DNA from 4 places in the Desulfopila inferna genome. Region 1 is predicted to be linked to each of the others. Evidence: riboswitches for the same ligand, from Rfam matches in the RefSeq annotation. Region 1 holds a riboswitch; each other region holds the start of a gene.
The links. A riboswitch is a leader RNA that binds a small molecule or an ion and turns the genes downstream of it on or off. The one in region 1 is predicted to bind cobalamin.

Region 1 (3,124 bases):
TGACGTATCTTTTTATTTCACATGATCTCAGAGTAGTTCGAGCTCTTGCCGATCAGGTGGTGGTCATGCAGCATGGCAATATTGTCGAGGCAGGTCCTGCCGCGGAAGTTTTTTCCGCTCCCCGGCAGGAGTATACCAAAAAGCTGTTCAATGCCGCCCTGGCCTGATATCAGTCCTGAACGTTACGACACTTTTCTAAACTGATATCATCCTTGAAGAGCGATATGCCTCTCTCCATTGCACAAAAATCCCCGCACATAGTACATGTGCTGGTATTTTCCGGAGTCCTGCTGCGCCTTACCTCTTCGGCTTTTTCCGGAAACATCAGCAGCTGAAAATGCTCCTTCCAGTCGGTATCACGCCGGGCCAGGGCCACTTTTTTTTCATGGTGGCGCCTCTCCGGATATTTGGCGATATCGCCGATGCGCGCAGCAAGACGGGTAGCCCGCAACCCTTCCCGGACATCGTCTTCATTAGGCAGGGCGAGATGCTCGGCAGGCGTTATGTAGCAAATCAGGTCGGCCCCATGCCAGGCTGAGCTTGCCGCACCAATGGCCGCGGTAATATGATCATAACCGGCTCCGGAATCGGCAGGCAATGGCCCCAGGACATAATAAGGCGCCCCGCCGCTCATGGCCTTCTCCAGCATTATATTGCCTTCAATTTCGTCGAGCGGCACATGACCGGGTCCTTCCACCATCATCTGGCAACCCATATCCCTGCCGAGTTCGGCAAATTCGCAGTTTATGATCATTTCCGCCATCTGCGCCCGGTCATGGCTGTCGTGGATTGCTCCGGCGCGGATACCGTTGCCCAGGGAAAGCACTGCGTCATATTTTTTCATCAATGCACACACCCTGTCAAACTGCTCATACAGGGGATTTTCAAGGTTATTGTATTCCATCCAGGAGACCATGAAGGTGCCGCCCTTGGAGACCAGACCGCCATAGCGATAGCCCTGGTTGCGTAGCCTTTCGATGGTATATCTATTGATACCGCAATGAATTGCCATAAAGGAGATGCCGTCCTCAAGCTGCCGCTCAATCAGCTCAAAAAGATATTCGGCCTCCAGTTTATTGGGGTTGCCGTATTTTGCCGCGGTTTCGGCAAAGGCCTGATAGAGTGGAACATTTCCTACTGGGAGTGAGCAATTTGCGAGAATCTCCCGGCGTATTAAATCGAGATCTCCACCGGTCGAGAGCTCCATCAGGGTGTCAGCCTGCTCCTGTTCCGCAATTTTCGCTTTTCGCACTTCAAGATCGATATCGAAGATATCCGATGAAGTGCCGATGGAGGCATTGACTTTAGTGCGCAAGCCTTTGCCGATGCCTACAATTTTCTGCTGCGGTCTATGCGGATGCACCGGAATGACGATATGGCCATCTGCCACTCTTTGCCTGATATCCTCTGCGGCAATACCTTCCTGTTCCCCGACCGCGCTCATCTGTTCGCTGATTTTGCCTTCTTTTGCCACTTCGATCTGTGTTTTCATTGCTGTTATCCTTCTTTAAGTATGGATAGTCCGCGGGCAAAAAAAAAGTCCATGGAAGAGCTGAACTCCACCATGGACTTGTCTGGACTACAAAGTCTTTTGTCTTACAGGCAGGTCTTCTGACTTGCGGATCGTCCTCCAGCTGAACCTTCCCGTCTTCTCACCGTCAAGATGAGTGCAACAGTGGTATATACAGCTTTTGTCCCCGCTTACAGCGCCGGCCCAACGTTACGGATTTGCACCGTATTCCCTTTTCATCACCGTCGATTTTACCATCCTGGTGACACCTGCAAGATATTTATTCACTCAATACCGGAAAGATGCTTCCATGTAAAGTGGAAAAATGGTTTTCTTCATGCTGAGTAACTATTCAAGGAAAACTGCCGGTTTTGGCTTCTTGCTGAATAGTTACCAGGCTGGTTGCATTGCCGCCGTGCAATGACTATAATATTTGACCGCAAATCAAAACTTTAAAATAATTTTTCTAATGTTTTCTCAAGATCTTATCAGCTCCATACCGCATTCCCCAGGCGTCTACCTGATGCTCGATTCCAAGTCCGCGGTGCTCTATGTAGGCAAGGCCAAGGACCTGGTCAAAAGGCTTTCCTCCTACAGCCGTTTCAATGGCGGCAGCCACAGCAAAACCTCCATTATGCTCGCCCAGGTAGACAGGGTCGATACCATCATTACCCGTACCGAAAAAGAGGCCCTTATCCTCGAAGCCTCTCTGATCAAAAAACATGCGCCGAAATACAATATTATCCTTCGCGACGATAAAAATTATCCGCTGATTAAAGTCACAGTCCAGGAAAAGTGGCCACGGGTGACGATGGCGCGGCGAAGACAAAAGGACGGAGCGCGTTATTTCGGTCCGTATTCCTCTTCATCGGCCATGTGGGCAACACTGCGACTCATATCGAAACTGTTTCCGCTACGGCGCTGCAAGGGCGGAAAACTGCAAACCAGGAAACGTCCATGCCTTAATTATCAGATGGGACAATGTCTGGCGCCTTGCTCCGGTCATGCCGATCAAAAATCATATATGGATAATGTGGCCAGGATAATTATGATCCTGGAAGGAAAAAATAAAGACCTTCTTGCTACTTTGGAGAGGCAGATGAAGCAGTACTCCGCCGCCTTCGATTTCGAGCGGGCTGCCAAAAAACGGGACCAGATAAGCGCCCTTTCCCGGACCCTAGAAAAGCAGGTGGTTTCCGCCGGTCATATTTGGGACCAGGACGTTTTCGGCTTCGTCAGGGAAGATGCTGCTGTGGCCATTGCGGTGTTGATAATCAGGGGCGGCCTGATCAGCGGCAGCAGAAGTTATTTTCTGGCGGACCCCTTCGGTGATGATCAGGCTATTGTATCCCAGGTACTCAACCAGTTCTATTTTCATGGCGACAATATTCCCAAAGAGATTATCCTGCCATTTGAGGTAGCGGATATGGAACTGCTCGCTGAACGCTTTACTGAGTTGAGACAGGCAAAGACGTCAATTATCATTCCCCAGAGAGGCGATAGAACCCATCTTCTCGGCATGGCGCAAACCAATGCCGCTCAACTTTTCGAAGAAAAAGAGAAAAAGGCACAATCCTGGAAATCTCTCTCTACATCACTTATCAAAAAGCTCAA
Region 2 (3,124 bases), on a different contig from region 1:
CACCCCCCCATCATATATATCTTCATCCATGGTGACTTTGTCGGAGAGCCCGTCGGTAAATGATTCGAATTCGGCACGATCATGGCGGTAACCACCGGAAACCGCCACCTTGCTGTTGAGCGATACTTCTGCATTACCATAAACTCCCATATCTTCTTTCGAGAGTTCAAACGCTGCCGAAGATGGTGCGCCAAAAAAAACAGATTCGTTGCCGATATCCTCTTTACTCTTTCTATAATCAAATCCTGCAACCAGCTTTGAATCACGACCAAAGAATTTTTCATTTATAACAATTTGCGGAGAAAGAGCCACTGTATCAATCTCAGTTTCTGCGTTATATGTCCCGCCGACAAAGGAAAAAAATGCAGTATTTTCCTTCCTCCTGGTGGAACTTTCCATTTGAAAATAGCTCGTTTCAGTGAAGAAAACCTGCGGTACAATTTGTAAATGATAATCTTTGATATCGGAGAAATCTTCAGGTGTGGTACTTGCTCTCCGTGACACTCCACTCTCTAATTCACTCAGCAATAATGATCCTGGAACCTCTGTGTCGTCTTCATGATAGCTACTGGTAAGAGCGACGTTAAAACGGTCCGAAAAAAAATAGTCAAGATTCAAACCCATATCCCTGGCGTCTGTTCCACTATTGTCTCGATATCCGTCCGATGTTCGGTAGTTGGTGCTCAGTGCGTAACTTAGGCTTTCTGTTGAACCACTGACTGCCAGCCTGGATAGAATCGTGTCGTAACTCCCTGCAACCAGACCACCTGAAAAGAGGAGCTCTTCCCCCTTTTTGGTGATGATATTGATAACTCCACCAGCGGCGTTGTCTCCATATAAAACACTTCCCCTGCCGCCATGTATAATTTCAATCCGTTCAACTCTGTTTTTAGGAATAAGAGTCCAGTCTACACCACTCAAATCAGCTTGATTGATCCGACGGCCATCAATAAGCAACAAGGTGTTCAAAGCTGCCGTTTCACCAAACCCTCTTAGGTCAACCGTTATATTGCGGCCATTGCCGGTGATATCGTTCACTACTATCCCGGGAGTGATCCGCAAGAGTTCAGGAACCGTTTCTGCTGGTGATTTTGCGATTTCCTGCGCTGTAATGACAGTTACATTGGCAGGGACAGCGGCAATCTTTTCTTCCTGTCTCGAGGCGGTAACAACGACCTTATCCATTAATGGAACTTCATCTGCCGTTGCATGAACATTTCCACTTATGAACACACCCGATAGTGAAAGAGTTGTTGCTGCAGTCATGGTGAAAAAACTACCAAAACCAAGTGTTTTTTCCTTTAAGTCCGATCCCTTCAATCCCCCAATTTTTACTTTAAACATTGTCTTTCTCCTTGATTTACAACCTTCAATTGGGGCCCGGCGAAAAAAAAATCCCCGGACCAATTCAAGAATGAATGATCCGGGGATTACCCTTTTATCGCCTGATCCGACAGCAAAATATAGTCCGCGAAATTTGCTATCTATATATCTTTCAGGTAGGTCTTCTGACTTTTCCGCCCTCTATTTGACAGCCTTCCCATGATTGGAATCCAGCTTAATTTTTGGTTGGCTGGAATTTTAGCATCACAGTGGCATATGTTATCGAGAGGGTTCCTTTCTTCAAGGTAGAATCACAGCGGCGGGTCCGTTCCCGATTTTCACGGGATTCCCGATTAAGCCCTTAAAGGGCACCTGAAATTGATTTGCATCGTAGTAATGAAAAAAACGGATGTCAACAAATATCCGCTTACTAATATCCGCTCCTCTATAACGAATGGTAAGGGAAGAATCAATCTCTTTTTTAACCCAAAGGAGTGGAGGCTTTTTACCACAGATTCTCCAGGTTTTTTCCAAATTTCCCAGCCCTTGTATTCAGAAACTCTGAGGAGCATTTTTGAGAGCTTTACGAGCATTTTTTACTATTTTATGCTAGTTTCAGATTATATCCCAGTTGTGATTATACTTGAACTTTCCAGAGGCATTTTGAATTGTATGTATTGACTGCATTCGCTAGGCAATCGTGATTTATCTCTATTAAAATGGAATATAAAATAGAACCAATTCTTGAAGGCGTCGGTGGGGTGATTTCGGGCATGAAAGCGGAGTTGTCTCTTGACAATGTAACAGCGAAACTAAGGGGAAAGCAAAACCGAGCGGCACTTGTTGAAGCAGCTTCAAAAATATTATGTACTGCTCGAGGAATATGGTGCCCCCGAATCGTTTATCGTTGGGTAGATGTCGTGCTGCAGGACAATGACACCCTACAGTTGTGTTGTAATCAATCAATGCACAAAATCAAACTTTCGTTGGGCTTTTCTGGCAAATTTTTACATCAAGCATCCAGAGCGCTTATAGGAGTTTACACAGTTGGTCAAGCTCTGGAGGAGGCAAGTGCCCAAGCATCCAGAAAAAGGCGGGTGCTGGACGCCTACTTGTATGATATTGTCAGTCTTACACTACTGGATCAGTTAAAGTACTCCGTGAACGAGATTGTCGAGTTGTACGCCCAAAAACGTGGCTGGGGAGTAAGCCCCTTTCTCAGTCCGGGATCGGTCCATGGTTGGGAGTTGGAGGATCAAGCGAATCTCTGCTCAATGCTACCGCTTGACATGATCGATGTCAGGCTGCAAGAGAATAACACGCTTATGCCGTTTAAAAGTATTTCCTTTTTAATCGGCACAGGGCCGGGATATCAAGTGAAGAAAGTCAGGGCTACCTGTGAAGTCTGTTCAAAAAGAGAGGCTTGCGAGATGCAAACAAAGGAATAAATGTCCAATCATAATATTAAAATTTTTCCCCATGGGCTAAATATACAAATTGCAGGTGGAGACAGGCTCTTGGACAGTTTGATTGAACATTCTGTTTTTCTGCGTTCCGATTGTGGTGGTAAAGGGGGCTGTGGCAAATGCCTGATCAAGATAAAACATTGCGATGGGACTCAAAAGACAACAGAGGCTTGTCAGGTGACAGTTTCCGAAGATCTCTCCATAGAAATCCCGGTAGCATCTCTGCTCTCTTCCCATATTATCGAAAAAGCTCCGGCGAATTTTCCACCTTCCTTTAGCCAATCCTTCAATAAAACGAAACAACACCGACCTTCATATGGTATCGCTGTGGATAT
Region 3 (3,124 bases), on a different contig from region 1:
ACTTGGCACCCGCCCAACAAGCGACCTTGCCACAAAAACTTCTTGTGGCGTTCCCTCGTGGATTAACTGAGGGCGGTTCCAAAAACCAAACCTATTGAAGTATGTAGGTAATCCCACTAGCACACAGCCTTTGCTGCTAATGGATTCCAGCAAGGCTAATCCACTGTTGATCAGCGTCGTGCCTATCCGGCGTCCTTGATATTCCGGTAGCACAGATACCGGACCAAGGCCATGCCAGTTCGTTGTTCCATCGGAAATCGTAACGGATGAAAAGGCTATATGCCCAACAATCCGCCCATCAACCTCAGACACCAGCGATATGGTCAGTGCGTCATCGGCACGGAGATCATTAATGATAAAATGCTCTGTGTTTTGGCTGAAAGAATGATCTTCAAAAGCTGCCTGTGTAACCTCGTCGATCGCCTTAATGTCTGATGGTTTTTCGCTTCTGATAATCCAGTTACTATCTTTCATAAAAAATACTAACATGTTTTCAATCACTTGCGGGTTTTCAATCATTTTCGCCATCCCGGAGCTGCAGAGGCTTGCAAACAAAGGAGTAAACTCAAATCAAGTGCCAATGAGAATTGGTTTTAGCAGTTCACGGTACAAATGTTCTTCAAAACAGAAATTCACCATTGAAGAACGCATTAAGCCGAGAAAAAACTGGGATCCTGTGAGTGTGCTAAAAATCCATCGGAAAAATGATGTTTAGCTGCGTTTCTCATGAGAGTCGCCGATCTATCCCCAATCCAGACCGGCTGCATTTCGCGCACTTATTGCACTTCAATAAAAAAAGGACCTAGAGCAAAACTCTAGATCCTTATATGTTTTTTTGTGCTATTTCGTGGTCGGGGCGGTAGGATTCGAACCTACGACCTCCTGCTCCCAAGGCAGGCGCGCTAACCAGGCTGCGCTACGCCCCGATTTATGTGAAGGTGTTAATCTGAACCAAGGATATGTACACCATCAAATTTCATTATGCAAGGGATTTATAGATATTGTCCATTACTTTTCTCAGGGGTGCTGATTTCCTGGACAATATGCTGAAACCGGACTTTACCCCCGACATGGATTACCTGACTAACATATGGCTCCAAGACATATCAATTTCCCTACACACTTCTATCCTTTTTTCGGTTGACATCGCTGCGGAATTTCTCTATTCATTAAGAAGTTTTTCAGGTGCTCCATTGTGAGTTTAAGAGGGAATCCGGTGAAAATCCGGAACGGGCCCGCCGCTGTAACCGGGGATGAACGCTGCAACGAAGTCACTGTCTGCCTGGCAGATGGGAAGGCGCAGCAAGTAAAATGAACCGGGAGTCAGAAGACCTGTCTGAAGAAATGTTTGATATCTTCGTGGCTGAAAGGTATCGATTATTCGTGGAAAAATCAGGGTATCCCCGAATCAATGAATACATTGTATTGTAATTGGTTCGGGGATTTTTTTTATTTTCTACAAAGGATCACTTATGAAAAGATACCTTCTCCTCATTTTTGCGGGCCTGCTCCTTTTTCAAAGCGGTTTTCCAATTTCGATTAAAGCATCTGAAAAGGAGGCGGTTGAGTCTGCCCTGTACTGGCTGAATCTTGTCGATCAGGGACAATATGAGGAAAGCTGGGAAGCGGCAAGCTCGCTTTTCAGGAGGAATGTTACCCGGGAGCAGTGGAGGGTGGCGGTTCAGGGAGCCAGGGAATCGCTGGGTGATATGCTGACACGTGAATTGGCATCGACAGAGGCCCACGATACATTGCCCGGTGCCCCCGACGGCCGCTACCTGATCATCTTTTTCAACTCCTCTTTTGTAGAGAAAAAAGAGGGTCGTGAAACACTAACCCTGATGGTGGAAAATGATGAGACCTGGAGAGTGTCGGGGTACTTTATCAGGTAGTGTCTGTACAACTATACCAGGCACGGGAATGACATTTCATCACCATCACCACCAGGAGAAAATTATTATGCCCAGAAGAATTCAGATTGTTGTCATTTCCGCCGTTCTGTCGCTTATGCTGTTTATCCCGGCGTTGCCGAGCCAGGCCCGGGATGCGGAAAAGCAGGACAAGACAGCTATCGTGGTGGCCAGCTTCGGTACCACGGTTCCACGAGCAGTCGAAGCCATCAACAACATTGTAGATCGGGTCGAGAAGGCCTACCCGCAAACAGAGGTAAGGATTACCTTTACCTCCAACATAATCCGCTCAATCTGGCGCAAACGCCAGATTGAGGCGCAGCAGTGGCTGGATCAGGGCATCCCGGAAGACATCCTCTATGTAAAGAATATTATCTCCACCATCGGCGATCTGCGCGAGGAGGGGTATCGCAACATCATTGTGCAGCCTACCCACATGTTTTACATGGAACAGTCTCATGACCTGAACAGTTATGTCCGCGCCCTGGGCTCTATCGAGACCATGAAGGAGCGCTGGCGACCCTTTGACTCTGTGGTAATGGGCCGACCTGCCCTGGGAATGCCGGGAGCCCGCTACAATTATCACGAAGATGTGGCCGCCGCTGTCCAGACATTGGCCGCCGATGCCCAACTGGCAGCAAGCGAAGATGCAATCCTCGTCTATATGGGCCATGGCAATCAGCACTGGTCGACGGGAATCTACGCCGACACGCAGAGGGAGATGCGCCGCGCATACCCGGATGTGGAGACTTTCATCGGTGTTGTCGAAGGACATCCGTCCCTGCAGGATGTCCTCGATCAGCTCGACGCCACCACCAGGAAGAAAATCATCATCAAACCGTTCATGATCGTGGCGGGAGATCACGCCGTCAACGATATGGCCGGAGAAGATGGGGAGTCCTGGAAATCTGTACTGGAAAAGAGCGGCTACGAGGTGCAGCCTGTCTTGCAGGGCCTTGGATCTAATGATGCTTTTGCCGATATTTTCGTCGATCACATCAGGGATACAGCCAGAGACCATAATCTGGTTGTCCAGTAGGTTTTTTAACTGAATAGACAGCCGGCACTGAAGACGATGAGGCCGCTTGACGATGGCGGCGCTTTCTGGTAACACGTTCAGTAACTATAAATTGATAGGTTGTGCCGGCTGGTTCTGTTTTAGCCTGTCTGGAACCAGCTTTAACAGCTCATCCTGTGCGAATCGGGAACGGCCC
Region 4 (3,124 bases), on a different contig from region 1:
CATCGATCTTGGCGGCATGAGAGAGGATCCGCTCCTTGGAATATGCGGCAATGTTGGTATTGCGGATCTGCCCGGCATCTGTTGCCACATTTCGTCCTCCGGCCTGCTCCAGGGCGAAGAGGGCGATGGAGGAGGGGGCGAAGGTTTTCATCTTGCGATGCATCGATTCAAAATAGACCCATGGTCGCTCGTCCTGAGGAATGCGGGAGACATAAGCGCCGATGGCGTCTATCCCGGCCCTGAAATGCTCTATCATATCCTCCGCGTTTTTCTGCCTGCCGCTCAGTCTGCCCAACTCCCGCCAGTAATGAAAAATTTCATCGACCGTGGTGGGCTGCAGTGAAACCACGGCAATACCGGCCTCACGCAGTTTGGCCATCAGCTGGGGATAGGAGCGTTCTATCATGGGCCGCACCAGGATGAGATCCGGACCGGCGGCAATAAACCTCTCCGGGTCCTCGCGATAGGAAAAACGCGGCTTGTCCAAGATATTGGCAGGAAAATTATCCGAGGGGGAGATGCCGATAAGTTGGTCTGCGGCGCCCATGCTGACCAGATTTTCGGTATGAGCGGAGTACAGCGATATGATGCGCTTATAGGTTTTGCCGGTATCGTTCCGAGTGGAGGCTGCCGCCGGAGCGGTGCAGAACACCAGAGAGCAGAGGATGGCAAGAAGAGCGGTTTTCCTTGATTCCCACCGGAGAATAGAGAGAGTGCGCAGCAAATGGACTGAGATTGCCGGATTCATATATTTTTTCATAACCCAAGAGTGATTTGATAATAACAGAAGCCGATAATAATCACGCATGCCGCTCTGACCAGCTGGCTCACCGCCACCAGTTCCATGGCCAGCCGAGGAGGAAAGATCCCCACATAATAGGGGAGCTGATGCCGAATCGCCCGGATGGGTGCGGCCAGGATATTGCCGGCCAGCAGGGCCAGCACCACCTCCCGAATATCCAGACTGTTGTTGGCCAGCAGAGCGCTTGCCGCGGCCAGTCCGGCTGAGAATTCTGCGGTTACATGAAGAATAACGATGCCCAGGCTCTGCGGAGGGAGCCAGCTGAGAAACCAGGCGGCGGCAAAAATTTCTTCAAGCCGGTCAAAAACATTGAAGCGGCCGAGGATATAGAAAAGGACATACGCCGGCACCAGAAACAGCGCGATCCTCTTCATTCGCTTTTTCAGTCTCTTCATACTCTTCTTTAGCGCCTCGCGCACGGTCGGCTTTTTCGCAGCCTTTTGCGGGGGGGCGGCCGGAGTTTTGGGTTTTTTCAGCAGCAGCCTGCTTATCGCCACCACCGTCAGGGTCTGCAGGAGCGCAGCCAGAAAGGTGATGCCGACATAAATTACGGCAGCTCCTTTGATGAGCGGGACGGTAAGAAAGAAAACAGTGGGCAGGTGGAGAAAATAGCGGGGCAGCGAGTTGAAAAGATTGGCGAGAATCATTTCCTTTTTCTCCAGCTTGCCCTTGTCCAGCGCTTCCGCCAGCATGGTATTGGCCGACACTCCGGAGACAAAGGCCATGGTAAAACTTGCTCCGGTAATTGCCGAAAGGTGGCCCAGGCGGATCAGAGGACGGGCCAGCGCGGCCAGATGGTTTGTCCATTTGAGCGATTCGATCAGGCTGGCTGCCACCAGGCCGAGCGCAACGAAGATGAGGATGCGCGTCAGCGGCCAGAGAAGCTGCGACCATATTTCAGCGGGCAGTAGAGTGTCCATAAATAAAAAAAATCCCGGAGCGCTTTGACACGTTCCGGGATTACCCTGATTTATCCACGAAATGGTTAGTCCCTCACCGTTCCAGGGTGAATGCGGACTTGTTGTACCAGACAGGTCTTCTGACTCTCGGTTCTTCCTCCTCTCGCGTCTTCCCACACCTGGTGCAGTGACATTGTTTGCGAGATTCGTCTCCGATTACAGCGGCGGGTCCGTTCCTGATTTGCACAGGATTCCCTATTAAGCTTGCGCATCTGATATCTATCGTTATTAAACTTGTTACCAGAAAACTCCACAACCGTCAAGCAGCCTCATCTCCTGCTTTGTGCGCAATATCTTTTCCGCCTGAACTCACCTGGGGCAATGGAGCTGGCGGTTCCGGCGACATCACTGATATAGTTGCTGAAACAGCTCCTGCACATCGGGAAATTCCGGCTGAACAAAAAAGGCTTTTAATTGTCCCGGAAGATCGGGAGAATTTTCCCGGCCGCTCATGAAGAGAGGGCATCAGGTCATGCTGAGGTCGATTCTCTGATTTTGCTATAGGCGATCAGGAAACCGATGGAAAAGAATCCGGCAAGCAGTCCCAGCAGAAAAGCCCAGGTGTAAACGCCGGTTATATCGATGGTCCACCCGCAAATTACAGGAGATATGATGGAACCGAGGCCTAAAAAGACGGTCCACAGACCGACGACGCTCCCCGTCTGGTTCCGGGGAAAGGAATCCGATGCCGCGGCCGCATACATAGGCCAGACTGCGCCATAGGCCAGCCCGTAAAGGCCGGCTGCTGCGTAAAGCGTCCCTGCAGTTCCCGCCAGCGCCATTCCCAGGCAGGCCGTTCCCATGATACTGCTGCACAGTATCATGACCTTGCCTCTGCCTATTCGGTCGGAAAGCGGCCCCAGGGTCAATTGGCCGATGACGCCCATGAGGGCGATGATTCCGACAAAGCGGGTGGAGACGGCATAATCCAAATGCAGGGATTCGGTGGCATACACCGGCAGAAAGGTAAAAGGAACAAGCACATTGAAGCCGATCAGGAGGTACGACATGCCGACCATCCAGAATCCTCTGCTGCGGAGCAGGGTTTTGTACATGATCCCCACATAGATGATGCGTTCGTGCGCGGAAACCAGGCGCTCTTCCACTGCTTCCGGATTGCGCACCAGAATCAGGTTAAGCACGGCTACCGCCATACCGAAAACCCCCATGCTTATCCAGCCCGTCCGCCAGCCGAACCCAGAAACCAGAACCGGCAGCAGCCCGCTCCACAACGGAATACCCAGGCCGATTCCGATCGAAACAACAGACAACGCTGTTCCCCGCTTGTTGTCCGGCACCCATTTCTGCACCAGGGAAGCTACCGGCGCCCAGCAGGCGGCATGGCCCAGACCGGCAATTGAAA

Region 2: it holds a riboswitch for cobalamin, as region 1 does, so the genes downstream of both, JWG88_RS09415 (TonB-dependent receptor) here and thiC (phosphomethylpyrimidine synthase ThiC) in region 1, are expected to answer to the same signal.
Region 3: it holds a riboswitch for cobalamin, as region 1 does, so the genes downstream of both, JWG88_RS05385 (DUF4019 domain-containing protein) here and thiC (phosphomethylpyrimidine synthase ThiC) in region 1, are expected to answer to the same signal.
Region 4: it holds a riboswitch for cobalamin, as region 1 does, so the genes downstream of both, JWG88_RS05400 (hypothetical protein) here and thiC (phosphomethylpyrimidine synthase ThiC) in region 1, are expected to answer to the same signal.

Annotation. Positions count from the first base shown of each region.
Region 1 is NZ_JAFFQE010000001.1:21,149-24,272, reverse strand. It holds gene JWG88_RS00085 (ABC transporter ATP-binding protein) at 1-167, shown strand, start outside; gene thiC (phosphomethylpyrimidine synthase ThiC) at 170-1,492, opposite strand; cobalamin riboswitch at 1,585-1,798, opposite strand; gene uvrC (excinuclease ABC subunit UvrC) at 1,980-3,124, shown strand, end outside.
Region 2 is NZ_JAFFQE010000003.1:262,739-265,862, forward strand. It holds gene JWG88_RS09415 (TonB-dependent receptor) at 1-1,344, opposite strand, end outside; cobalamin riboswitch at 1,482-1,714, opposite strand; gene JWG88_RS09420 (hypothetical protein) at 2,043-2,771, shown strand; gene JWG88_RS09425 (ASKHA domain-containing protein) at 2,841-3,124, shown strand, end outside.
Region 3 is NZ_JAFFQE010000002.1:303,177-306,300, forward strand. It holds gene JWG88_RS05375 (GNAT family N-acetyltransferase) at 1-528, opposite strand, end outside; tRNA gene JWG88_RS05380 (tRNA-Pro) at 849-926, opposite strand; cobalamin riboswitch at 1,167-1,354, shown strand; gene JWG88_RS05385 (DUF4019 domain-containing protein) at 1,473-1,892, shown strand; gene JWG88_RS05390 (sirohydrochlorin cobaltochelatase) at 1,960-2,949, shown strand.
Region 4 is NZ_JAFFQE010000002.1:306,652-309,775, reverse strand. It holds gene JWG88_RS05405 (ABC transporter substrate-binding protein) at 1-748, opposite strand, end outside; gene JWG88_RS05400 (hypothetical protein) at 757-1,722, opposite strand; cobalamin riboswitch at 1,815-1,992, opposite strand; gene JWG88_RS05395 (MFS transporter) at 2,232-3,124, opposite strand, start outside.